Regions from separate parts of the Bacillus sp. OTU530 genome, predicted to be linked through region 2. Evidence: riboswitches for the same ligand, from Rfam matches in the RefSeq annotation. Region 2 holds a riboswitch; each other region holds the start of a gene.
What was found. Region 2 has a riboswitch for S-adenosylmethionine ahead of AAHB12_RS18045 (hypothetical protein). Riboswitches for the same ligand answer to the same signal wherever they lie in the genome.
Positions count from the first base shown of each region.

Region 1: linked by a shared signal. The riboswitch ahead of metE (5-methyltetrahydropteroyltriglutamate--homocysteine S-methyltransferase) and the one ahead of AAHB12_RS18045 (hypothetical protein) in region 2 are both predicted to bind S-adenosylmethionine.
Region 3: linked by a shared signal. The riboswitch ahead of AAHB12_RS14465 (phosphoadenylyl-sulfate reductase) and the one ahead of AAHB12_RS18045 (hypothetical protein) in region 2 are both predicted to bind S-adenosylmethionine.
Region 4: linked by a shared signal. The riboswitch ahead of AAHB12_RS19570 (methionine ABC transporter ATP-binding protein) and the one ahead of AAHB12_RS18045 (hypothetical protein) in region 2 are both predicted to bind S-adenosylmethionine.

Region 1 covers NZ_JASATP010000002.1:35,071-38,205, forward strand. Annotated here, with positions in the region: gene metE (5-methyltetrahydropteroyltriglutamate--homocysteine S-methyltransferase) at 1-1,517, opposite strand, end outside; cobalamin riboswitch at 1,678-1,870, opposite strand; SAM riboswitch class I at 1,983-2,093, opposite strand; gene AAHB12_RS01545 (GNAT family N-acetyltransferase) at 2,516-3,004, opposite strand; gene AAHB12_RS01550 (GNAT family N-acetyltransferase) at 3,074-3,135, opposite strand, start outside.
Region 2 covers NZ_JASATP010000024.1:76,393-79,527, reverse strand. Annotated here, with positions in the region: gene AAHB12_RS18055 (TauD/TfdA dioxygenase family protein) at 282-1,205, shown strand; tRNA gene AAHB12_RS18050 (tRNA-Cys) at 1,447-1,519, shown strand; SAM riboswitch class I at 1,694-1,800, shown strand; gene AAHB12_RS18045 (hypothetical protein) at 1,871-2,206, shown strand; gene AAHB12_RS18040 (hypothetical protein) at 2,303-2,509, opposite strand.
Region 3 covers NZ_JASATP010000017.1:85,395-88,529, reverse strand. Annotated here, with positions in the region: gene AAHB12_RS14470 (inorganic phosphate transporter) at 1-926, opposite strand, end outside; gene AAHB12_RS14465 (phosphoadenylyl-sulfate reductase) at 949-1,650, opposite strand; SAM riboswitch class I at 1,804-1,909, opposite strand; gene lysA (diaminopimelate decarboxylase) at 2,383-3,135, opposite strand, start outside.
Region 4 covers NZ_JASATP010000029.1:27,333-30,467, forward strand. Annotated here, with positions in the region: gene AAHB12_RS19565 (methionine ABC transporter permease) at 1-68, opposite strand, end outside; gene AAHB12_RS19570 (methionine ABC transporter ATP-binding protein) at 58-1,086, opposite strand; SAM riboswitch class I at 1,185-1,292, opposite strand; gene AAHB12_RS19575 (hypothetical protein) at 1,517-1,861, opposite strand; gene AAHB12_RS19580 (thioredoxin family protein) at 1,949-2,269, opposite strand; gene AAHB12_RS19585 (toprim domain-containing protein) at 2,281-2,625, opposite strand; gene gcvH (glycine cleavage system protein GcvH) at 2,915-3,135, opposite strand, start outside.

The DNA of each region.
Region 1 (3,135 bases), on a different contig from region 2:
CCGGCTAATTTCTCACCGAAATATTCAACCATGTCTGTACGTTCAAACTCTCCATGTACAAACACATCTAGACCAAGCTCTTCTTGAATGTCGATCCACTTTTTAATTTCTGCTTTTATATATGTTTCATATTCTGCATTAGTCAGCTCGCCTTTGCGCCATTTCAAACGCTGTTTTCTGACTTCTTGTGTTTGCGGGAAGCTACCAATTGTTGTAGTTGGAAGCAGCGGTAATTCAAAAGCTTCTTCTTGCAAGCCTTGGCGTACGCTAAACGGTGCTTGGCGATCTGCTTTATACGTATGCAGGCTGCGAATCGCTTCCTGAACTTCTGTATTGTTTCGAACTGATGATTGATTTAATGCTTTGATAGCTTCTACACTCGCAGTGATTTCTGTCTGTATCGCTTCTTTTCCTTCTTGCAGTCCTTTTGTAAGTACAACAATTTCATGTAATTTTTCATCAGCAAACGCTAATGCACCTGTTAAGATCTCATCGAGCGCTTCTTCGTTTTTCACTGTCACAGGCACATGCAATAAGCTTGATGAAGGCTGTACAATGAGATGATCTTTTGAAACGACCTCTGTAATCTCCGCAAGAACAGAAAACTTATCATCTAGATTCGCACGCCATATGTTGCGTCCATCAATGACTCCAGCTGCAAGCACCTTATCTTGTGGGAAACCGTACTGCTTCAAAGCCGCAAGATTCTGGCCGGCATCATGTACAAAATCAAGTCCAATTCCTTGAACAGGAAGTGAGATAACCTCTTCATAATGTTCAATGCTCTCAAAATACGTTTGCAAAATCACCTTTATGTTTGGCGCTGCTTCATGTAATGCTTGATAAACCTCGTTGAATAATGCAAGCTCTTCTTTTGAAATCGTAGTTGCTAAAATCGGTTCATCGATTTGTACCCACTCTACTCCTTCTTGCTGTAATTCACGTAAAATGTCAGCATAAAGCGGTACAAATTGATTCACGACGGTTTTAAATTCACCTCTTTGATAGCCTTTTGAAAGCTTTACAAATGTTACAGGTCCTAATATTACTGGCTTTCCAGCAATATTAAGCTTTTGTTTCGCCTCTTTATAGAATTGAAGTGGACGGTTTTCGACAAGAGCAGGCACTGCTTCGCCCAGCTCGGGAACAATATAGTGATAGTTTGTGTTAAACCATTTTGTCATTTCAGATGCAACCGCACCTGTCGTGCCTCGTGCTATATTAAAATACGTCTCAAGTGATACCTTACCTCCGCTATATTCAAAGCGTTGTGGCACTAATCCGAACATAACCGCTGTATCAAGCACGTGATCATACAAGCTAAAGTCTCCAACCGGGATCAGGTCAATTCCTTGTTCATGCTGCTTCTGAAGATGCTGTAGACGAATCTCCTCAATTTGTTTTAAAAACTCTTCTTTTTCTAGTTTCCCTGCCCAAAACTGTTCAAGTGCTTGTTTCCATTCACGCTTTTCACCAATTCTTGGATATCCTAAATTTGAGCTTTTTACTGTATTCATCGTATGTTTTACACTCCTTGTATGTTTGTAGTTTATCCCCAACTAAAAAATCTCCCTTTTCTAAATAGAAAAGAGAGATTTATACGCATAGTTAACTAGAGTTGAGATATCCTGATTTTCCCAACACGTATTCCTCACTCCTCTCTATGTCCACGTAGAGTATAAGCGCACACAACAGGCAGGTCTCCTGACTTAGGTTCATCGCTTCTTATCCCTTCCCATTTCAATATGAAACAGTGGTTCATTGATAAGTCGCTCCCCATCACAGTGGCGGGACCGTGCCGGAATTTCACCGGTCTTCCCTTTTAAGCTGAGTGAATCATTCACACAGCACCTGATGCATTTTCTTATGAAATTTTAATAAGACAAGCGGCTGGGTCTCGACCCGCCCTTAGTTTACCTCTTCCTAAATATAAATAACCTCTCTATTCCCAATAGAGAGGTATTCATTATTTATGAAATCCTCTCTTATTTGTCAAAGCAATCTGCTTTGCGGGAATTAGCACCTTTTCAACAAAACTGTCAAATGGTTGCCGGGCTTCACAGGGCCAGTCCCTCCACCACTCTCAATAAGAGTTTTTAATATTTTGAATATGATAGTCATCTTAGCATGAGATACACAGGCTGTCAAAAAGAATTTTAAAGAAAACTCGCCGATTGGATAGTTTTTCTCATCCGTTTATACGAATATAAAATAACTTGTACTCGATACTTACTTATTTATTTTATAAATATAATTTTTGTGTGATGTAAGATCACTGATGAGGTATACAGTTGAAGCAGCAAAACTTTTTCATGAAAAGCTTGTAGCAAACCAAACAATACGTGCATAAAATATGTAAAGCAGCAACGATACCTATATGGGGTGTCGTTGCTGCTTTTTTTGAGTACCGTATTAGGATGTAATAGTAGGTTCAGACCTTTTAGAATGGAGACAACCCTTAATATTTTACGAATGGTTACAGCTTAACGTAAGCACTCAAAAGCGGACGGTTTTGTTAGATAGTTTTTAATCGTCCTTCAAATATTTTTTTCATGAATGCAGTGTTTACTTCACTTCCGTTTGGTTTTATCACTACTTCTTCACCGCATATCACATATCCAACAGATTCATATAATTTTATATTTTGCGGGACAGACATACGTACTTGGCAGAGAACTTCTCGCTTGCCGTGTTGGCGGGCATATGTCTCTAGCCATGAAAGCATGGATTTTGCGATGCCTTTTCCTCGTTCCTGTGGAGAAACAGAGAGGCGAGAAAAATAAAGGGAATTCTCATTTAATGAGAATTTTGCTGAGCCAATTGTAGTTTCATCTTGTATGTATAAACAGGCTTGTTCCTTATTGTGAGATAACGATTCCTGGATGGAATGTACTGTTTCGCTTAAAGCACTTGAGGGAATGTCTATATGTCGATACTCCTCAAATGCAGCCATCGTAACTGCATGAACTAAATGTGCATCTTTTGCCTCTGCCAGACAAATCATTTTTATCTCCTTCCGCAAGTTAATACAGATCTCTCTAAAGAGAGGAGCATTTAGTATACAAGATTTAAATTATTTTAGACTATGCCCTTCAAGAATTAAGGCCATATCTGCTTGTCTCATCATAAAATTCT
Region 2 (3,135 bases):
TGATTTTTTTATATCTTATCCCTTGACAGTATCCTCCATAAGCTCTAATATATTGACTAACCCGATCGGATTAAACTACTTTGACACCTATAGAAAATATGCCGACCAGACACCTGGAGGCCAGAGCTATGCTCTGGCCTCCTTTGTTTATCCAAGCTTTATCGGTCCATAAGGAAGGATGATGTAAATAAAAGCCAATCAGTAATATTAAGAAATCCACATGTGTTCAGGTAACGGCATTTCCGGCACTGGCCAAACAAATTAATCAGGAGGTATTCATTATGAGCGTAATTGATAAAAGTCACCACACTAATAAAGGTTTGGAGATTCATCCGATAGCAGGTCGAATTGGCGCAGAGATCAGCGGGATTCGTCTATCTGCGGATCTTGACACCTCGACAGTTCATGAGATTCGTCAAGCTTTGTTGCGGCACAAGGTAATTTTCTTCCGTGGTCAGAATCATCTTGATGATGAAGGACAAGAATCATTTGCCCGATTATTAGGAAATCCAGTTGCCCATCCAACCGTACCTACGAAACAGAATACTGATTACGTGCTTGAGCTTGATTCCGCTCATGGCGGACGTGCTAACTCCTGGCACACAGATGTAACATTCGTGGACGCATATCCACAGATTGCAACTCTTCGTGCTGTTGTCATTCCATCTGCTGGCGGTGATACCGTCTGGGCAAATACCGCAGCCGCTTATCAAAGTCTTCCTCCGGAGCTGCGTGATCTTGCCGATCGCCTCTGGGCCCTGCACAGCAATGAATATGACTATGCGAGAAACCGCAATAATGTTTCATCAGAAGACGAGAAACGCTATCGTGAAGTATTTACCTCCACTTTATACGAGACTGAGCATCCAGTCGTACGGGTTCATCCGGAGACAGGAGAGCGCACACTTGTGCTGGGACATTTCTTCAAGAAATTTCTAGGCTTATCATCATCTGACTCAGCCCATCTGTTTTCAATCTTACAAGGATACATTACTCAGCTAGAGAACACTGTGCGCTGGCACTGGAATGTTGGAGATGTGGCAATTTGGGATAATCGAGCAACACAGCATTATGCAATTAATGATTATGGCGATCAGCATCGTGTAGTACGACGGATCACGATAGATGGCGATGTACCTGTTAGTATTGATGGCCGACGCAGTGTTACTCGAAAGAAAGCGACGAATCTCCCGAATAAAGCGTAATTAAAACTTGTTCCATATGATACAAATTCATTTCTGTTACTAAGTCCCATGGAGAAAGTGCCGAATAATTCCGCTATCGGAATGAAATCGGATAATGGTAAAATACAAAGCTTTTCGCTAACTGTATGTACGAGATTATATGAAAAACACTTAACGACTTACTGTTAAGAAACCGATAAGTAACACCCACTGTAGTTAGAGTAAGCTTAGGCGGGAATACGTTTTACCCGCCGTTTCTTAAGGGGGTATAGCCAAGTGGTAAGGCATGGGTCTGCAAAACCTTTATTTCCCTGGTTCGAATCCAGGTACTCCCTCCTACGTTTATTTTGTTAAGGGCCTTTTTGTACATTTTATAGTTCACTATTGAACTACCCGCCACTTCCCGACTTTGCGTAAAGTGGACAAATCCTAACTTGGGAATACGATCCCATTGACAATTCCAAGTATATCAATTAGAATAATAAGTAATTAAATAAAAAAGTGAAAATCTCTTATCCAGAGAGGTGGAGGGACTGGCCCTGTGAAACCTCAGCAACCACATGCTTGATTTTGTATGGTGCTAATTCCAGCAAAGCTTAGCTTTGGAAGATAAGGAGAGGTGTCTTTCTAATACGAAAACCCTCTTCTTAGGAAGAGGGTTTTCGTATTAGAAAGGGGAATCTTTAATGAGCATCAGAGAGACACAGTTGGAGGTAAACGATTATTTAGATTTGTACTTGTATGCCGAAAGCATCAATGATACATCATGGCAACAAGAAATTATGGAAAAACTCCAAAATTTCCATAACGAGGTTCAGAAAGAAAATCAATCCTTCGCGCTTGATAATCTTTTAGAAAAATACAAACATCTTAATGAAGAAATTCTTACTCTTTACAATCAAATAAGAAGTCAACCTTCTAATAGCTATTTACAAGATAAAGTTTTGAAACTGAAACAGCAGCGCATTTCATTAGGACGTGAAATTCATTTAGCGAAAAATCAGCCTCCAAAGATTATATAGTAGACAAAACAATTTGGTTTAGATATTTTATACAATGATGAGTATTGATAGAAAAAGTACCCTATCTATTAAGATAAGGTACTTTTTCTATGCTTATTAGCATTTTTCTTTCATAGTAACCATCATATTCATCATAGATGTCATCATCTCATCACATTCTTGCATTTTAGACATCATTTGATCCATAGGCATGTCCATGTTCATATCACACATCTTATCCATCGTCATTTTCATACAATTCATTTCACACATCATTCTTTCCATACACGCCATCATCATCATCTGCATACACATTTTTTCCATTTTACATTCCTCCCCAGATATATGTATTGAATAAACAGGAAATAAAAAGCGCATAAAAAGTTCCGCAAACGTACCTAGTAATTGATTTGTTGCAGCAACATTATAGTACTGGATCATGCAAATCAAATTACTATCATACTTGTGAACTTTTTATGCGCCTCTTGTCGTCAAGTCAGCGTTTCCTTATTTACCCAATATTGATTATATAATGGAAATATGTAACTTTCAATCCAAAATTATACTATTTTACTTACATTTAATACTTTTACTTTTATTTAAAATGTAATTTTCTATATTGTTTTACTGGAATCCGCTTTGATTTTCCACGCCAACTCTAAAAATCCACCTAAATTAGGTAGATTTTTAGAATATTACGCCTGAGTATTCATCTTATCCCCAAATCAAGACCGTGTTGCAGCGTAAAGGTCTTGTTGGCAGGATAACATGTTTTCGAGTGCAAATGAGCATTCTCCTGCTCTCGAATGGCAAAGCATGCCATCACGAGTATAGTTACAAACTGTTGTCACTTTTTTAGGCATAAGAAAATCCCTCTTAGATAAACAGTACTGTCTACTTAAGAGGGACAATATCAAAAGGGGAAGTCTGCCTAAAGCGAGATTCAATTT
Region 3 (3,135 bases), on a different contig from region 2:
TAAGATACTAAAAGCGATAAAAACGGGGCAACAAACCACACCTTGAGCATTTGCGAAACAACGCGTTTTTGAAAGACCTTCTTGCCTTGCTGCGCGGAGCCCATGCCGATAATAGAAGATGATGTAATTTGTGCAATCGGCAATGGAATCCCAAATAAAGCTGCTGTAATCACGAGAAATGAGCTGGTAGCAGAAACAGAAATTCCTTCAATCAAAGAAACAGATGTAATTTTCTTCCCATTTGTTTCAAGAACTCGACTTCCTAAGAGAAAAGCTCCCAAGGCAACAAAAATACCACCTAAAAGCAACCCTGTTTCCACTGAAAGCAAATGAGCCCCAACTAACGGAGCAACTGCATTTGCTACGTTTTTCATTCCAGCTGAGTAGGCCTCGAAGAAACCTGTCACAATAACAAGAATTGTAAAAATTGGCTTCCATTTTCCTTTTTCTAAATCAGGATACTTGGAATTAAGCCTATGAATAAGCTTTCCAGCAACATAAGTAATACTGAAAGCTACTACAGGGGTGATAATCCAAAAAGCAACGATAAACAAAAGTTTCTCCACATACAATACTTGATATGCAATCCCCACCCCTGCAACAGCACCTATCGTAATCTCACTGGTAGAAAGCGGAATACCGAGAATATTTGCCGTAAATAAGGCAATTGTTGCTGCAAGTAATGTAATAATAACAATTTTTACTGTAAAGATATCCTCAGGAATAATGCCTGAGCTAATCGTTTTTGTAACCTTTTGGCCCCCAAATACAGAACCAGCAATGATAGCAGCGCCACATATGAGCAGCGCTACCCATTTCTTCTTAATGGCTCCTGAAGCATATGCGACCCCCATTGAGGCAGCTGCTCCACTCGCCCCTATATTCATCGCAAACAATAACGCTGCACAAAATGCGAGAGCTACCATATTTTCTTTTCCCCTTTACTTCTTACTGATGAAGCCCGCATTCTGTTTTACCTGTACCTGACCAACGTCCAGAGCGATCACTGCTGCCACCCTCTGAAGGACGTGTGCATACCTCACAGCCAATGCTCGGATAGCCGATATCATGAAGCGGATTGTACGGAAGGTCATGCTTGTATACATAACGCCATACTTCCTTCCATGTCCAATGAATCAGCGGACATACTTTGATAGAATGGAAACGGTGATCATGATTTAAAAACTGTACATTTTGGCGCGTCGGCGACTGCTCGCGGCGCAATCCAGAAATCCACGCCTTCCCTTGTGCAAGAGCCTTTTCAAGCGGAACAATCTTCCGAATATTGCAGCATGCGTTCGGGTTAGACTTCCATAATTCCGCACCATGCTCTGCCGCCTGCTCTTCTAGCGTAAGCTCTGGCTTTTGTAACACAATTTGAAGTCTTGGGAACCGTTCTTTCACTCTTTCAATTAATTCATACGTTTCTTTAAAATGAAGATCTGTATCTAAAAATACAACCTTTGCATCAGGCTTCACTTGATCAATTAAGTGCAGAAGAATCATCCCCTCTACACCAAAGCTGCATGCATAGACAACATCGTCTCCATAATGATCATACGCCCATCGTAAAACCGAAAGCGCACCTTTTGTTTCATCGTCCTCATTAAAATCAATGGCTGGTGCATCCCATGTTTCATATGTTAACATGTCATTTCCCCCTCTTTTGGTAACATCTATATTCCACTGCTATGTAGGAAGGAGCTGTCTTGTTCCGACGCTGCAGTAACCTTCCTAAAATACTCCCTATCCGTTTGCACTAAAAAAATCTTTCCATTTCGAAAAGACTTTCGAGGCGTCTTAACCTTATCTCTCAAAATGAGATTCCATTTTGACGGATTAGCACCTTGCATACATGCAGGTTGCCGGGTTTCATCGGGCCGTGTCCCTTCACCTCTCTGGATAAGTAATTAATTTGTATTGTATCACAATTACAGCTAATTGCAATCCTAGTTTTCTGATATGAATTATATTTTAAAAGAATTTTTGAAAATATGAAAATATATTGCAGTACACTTCTGATAAAGTTTATATGTTACTATTGCTCTGAAAACGCAGTAAGCCACCGTTTCTTCTCTATTGTAGGCGCCTTCTGCTATTACTTTTCCCTGTTTTCCAAAACTACACTTTCTCTTTCAATAAACATACAATTCCGAGTAAGTGAATAGGGAATTCATGTATTTCTGCCTGAAGCAACGGTTGCTCTGTAGGTTTGCACAGCTTGCTTTACCTCGGGAACAAAGCAAATGATAAGCACTTTTTCCGCGAAGGTCCCCTTGTGCGCAAGACTTGCGGCGATACAATTATGTTAATTTCTTACAAAAATAGGCGAACAACGTACTGTTGTCCGCCTATTTTTTAATTTTTTTCATCCTCTTGCTTTCATACGAGCTCACTTGCTCGAATACGATCCTTTTGTACAAGGTCTTCTAATGTTTCCCGCTCCACAACAACTTGCGCTTTTCCGTCCTTTGCAAATACAACTGCAGGGCGCGCGATACGGTTATAGTTATTTGCCATTGAATATCCGTATGCCCCTGTGCAAGAAATCGCAAGTAAATCCCGTGACGCCGCTTCTGGAAGCTCTATATCCCAAAGCAGCATATCGCCGCTTTCGCAGCACTTGCCGGCAATCGATACAACTTCCTTCGACTCTTCATTTGCTCGATTCGCCAAAATTGCCTCATACTTTGCACCGTACAACGCAGGGCGTATATTATCTGTCATTCCGCCATCCACGGCCACGTATTTACGAATACCTGGGATGTCTTTAATAGAACCGATTGTATACAACGTTGTGCCAGCATCACCGACGATGCTGCGGCCTGGCTCAATCCAAATTTCCGGCAGAGGATAATTACGCTGTGTAAACTGCTCGCGCACCGCATCAGTCATCTCTTTAATATATTGTACGGCTGGGAGCGGCGTATCGCCTTCTGTATAGCGAATGCCAAAACCGCCTCCGAGATTTAAAATCGGCATTGTATGTCCTGTTTCGGAGCGAACAGTATCTACAAATGTTGCTAATACTTCGACTGCACGAACAAATCCATCCGTTTCAAAAATTTGGGAACCGATATGAGAATGGATGCCAAGCACATTGTAGTACGGCTTCGTTACAGCATGCTTCACCGC
Region 4 (3,135 bases), on a different contig from region 2:
TAGATGGTTTCTTGCGTTGCATCGATTAGTTTTTCCAATTTAATTAGCTCTAACCACTCATTGTTCATATTCGACCACCTCAACTTCTACCATCTTACCTCGAATAAAAGCAATGGCTCTTACAATCTCCTCATTCTCACCCTGAAGCTGAACAAACAATGTCCCATAGGAGCCTTTTTGCGTTTGGGAAATTTCTCCTTGCAAAATATTAACATCCACTTCAAAATGACGAATCAAATCCGTAATAAGGGGCTTCTCCGCAGTATCACCAACAAATGTTAATTTTACAATCTTTCCGTCTGGATACTTATGAAGCAGTTGTCCAATTGTTTCTCTTGCTTCATCTGATTCAGTAACCTGCTGCACAAACTTTTTGGTTGTTGCATGTTTGGGATGTTTGAATACTTCCAGAACTTCGCCTTGCTCCACAATGTTCCCGCTCTCAATAACAGCCACACGATGGCAAATTTTTCGGATTACATGCATCTCATGCGTAATAAGTACAATCGTCAAGCCGAGTCTTTCATTAATATCAACTAATAAATCCAAAATAGAATCTGTTGTTTGCGGATCAAGAGCAGATGTTGCTTCATCACACAGCAGTACCTTTGGATTATTTGCAAGCGCACGCGCTATGCCAACACGTTGCTTTTGCCCGCCGCTAAGCTGTGATGGATACGCATCTCCCCGTCCCTCTAGTCCAACCAAACGAATAAGTTCATCAACACGTTTTTGGCGCGCTTCTTTTGGAACCCCAGCGATTTCTAATGGAAACGCTATGTTTTCGCGTACCGTACGGGACCAAAGAAGATTAAAATGCTGGAAAATCATCCCGATTTCTTGACGAGCCTTGCGCAGCTCCTTGCCACGAATCGCAGAAATGAGACGCCCTGCCACTGTAATCCGGCCGGAAGTGGGCTTTTCCAGCTGATTCAGCATACGTATTAATGAGCTTTTCCCAGCTCCGCTATATCCAATAATGCCAAAGATTTCTCCTTGGCGAATCTCTAAATTTGCATCATGAACAGCTGTAACTGTTCCACTTTTTGAACGGTAGATTTTCTGGACGTTCTCTAGTAGAATCAATATCCTCTCACCTCTTCATTACATCATATTTTACAGTAAAAAAACCTCTCTGCTTCAGACAAGCAGAAAGGTTTCGAACAATCGCCGTATATCCTTTCCTCTCATCTCTCAAAGCATTCGCTTCGCAGGAATTGGCACCATTTCAACATGTGCTGACGGTTGCCGGGCTTCACAGGGCTCAGTCCCTCCACCTCTCTTGATAAGAGAACATCAAATATAAATTACCTGATGTGTTTCATGTTTTATCATATCATTGAAATTCTATCAATCTCACATATCTATGTCAACAATAATAAATTATTATTTTAAGAAACTCATAAAGTAAATTATGCCATGATTTTAATACATTTCTCTATACTTAAAATACAGAAAATTATTATTTTTGAAATTTTTTAAAAAAATATAAATATGCAAAAAAAAAAGCGAGCATTTAAGCTCCCTTTTCTAACGGCTTGCATATATGAAACAGCGATTCTGCCAATAAAAGTGTTCGGTATGATCCTATATACTCCGTTCCCTTCCACCTTAGCAGCAGTTGTAACCGAACAAGACCGCTTACTAAACTATGTAAGTCCTCTTCTTTCCAAAATGTAATCGTATCTGTTCCCTTTACTCCTTCTAACAATGTGATTTCATGGCGTGACATTTTTAAAGCACAGCTTTCTTCCTTAAACCGAAAACACATAACCTTTTCCTCCAAAGGCAAAAGCGGCTCTAAATGCTGCTGAGTGCTTGCATAATTTGCAAACGACCGCAACAATGCTTGTAACGTCATTTCCATCACTCCTCGTGAATAAGGTGTTGTATATATTTTCCATTTATTCACAGAGCAACCCTTTAATAATAGCTCGACATTTTCTTCTTATTTCTTAGGCAATATGTCGAGTTTTTGCAATTCATTATAAATAAAGTCTACTGACTGGAACGCGTACATTCGTTTCGCAACAATGCCGCGCTTGAAAACAAGCAGGCACGGCACACTTTCAATCTCATATCGCTCCGCCAAATAAGGAGCATAATTGAGATTGACCGTACCGACTGTAAGCTCAAGCGCCGCCTCTACAACTGTTAACATCCTCTTCGCAAGCTGGCACGTTCCACACATGGGCGTCTGCACATAAAGAACTGTTGCTTCTTCCTCTTGAATGTTGCTTTCCACATCTTCCCCTGTCCATTCAATCATTCACGTCATCCTTACTTTAAAAATTCTGCATACACGTCTATATCTGCTCCAAGCAACACGCTTGCAAGGTGCTGCACTGGTGCTGTCGCTACTTCCCGGTACGTACGGTCAATATACAAATGTTCTGCATGCGGGAATTCACGCTTGAATTGCCTGCGAAGCTTCTCGCCTGCTTCATCTGCATCAACCAGTATGTACACCTCTTTATCATAGAGCTTGTCAACAAATTCGTCCATTTTAGATGAACTGATCGTTCCATTTGTGCATACGATTTCTACAGGCTCTTTAATAAGATTTGCAATTTTCTTCTTATCGGATCTTCCCTCAACAATTATCACTTTTTCCATTTCCATCACTGTGCATCACCCGACTAATGTAGACTATGATACAACCTTAATATATAGTATATTCTTTCTTTTCGTCTTGTTTCCTGTTTTATCGAAACTGACCATACGCAAATATTGTCAATTTTGCTAAAGAAAACTCGTCGATTGGCAAACCGGCAGGCGCAGACAGAGACGTAGTTGCACTTACACTTTATTCCTAAAATGTCCCGATATGTCGAGTTAACTTCTCGTTGGAAAATTTATATTTTTTTAAAGTGTAAAAAGCAAGAAGGAGACGGTTTGTCCGTCTCCTCATTCTTCACCCTTGATTTGTCATTTTCTCATATTGCTCAGCAGTTAATAAGCTATCAAGCTCAGCTGCATCCGCAAGCTCAACAACTACCATCCACGCACCTTCGTACGGAGACTCATTCACAAGCTCAGGGCTATCACTTAGCTTTTCATTTACTTCCACAACTTTACCGCTCACAGGCGCATAAAGTTCAGAAACTGTTTTCACGGACTCTACGCTGCCAAACG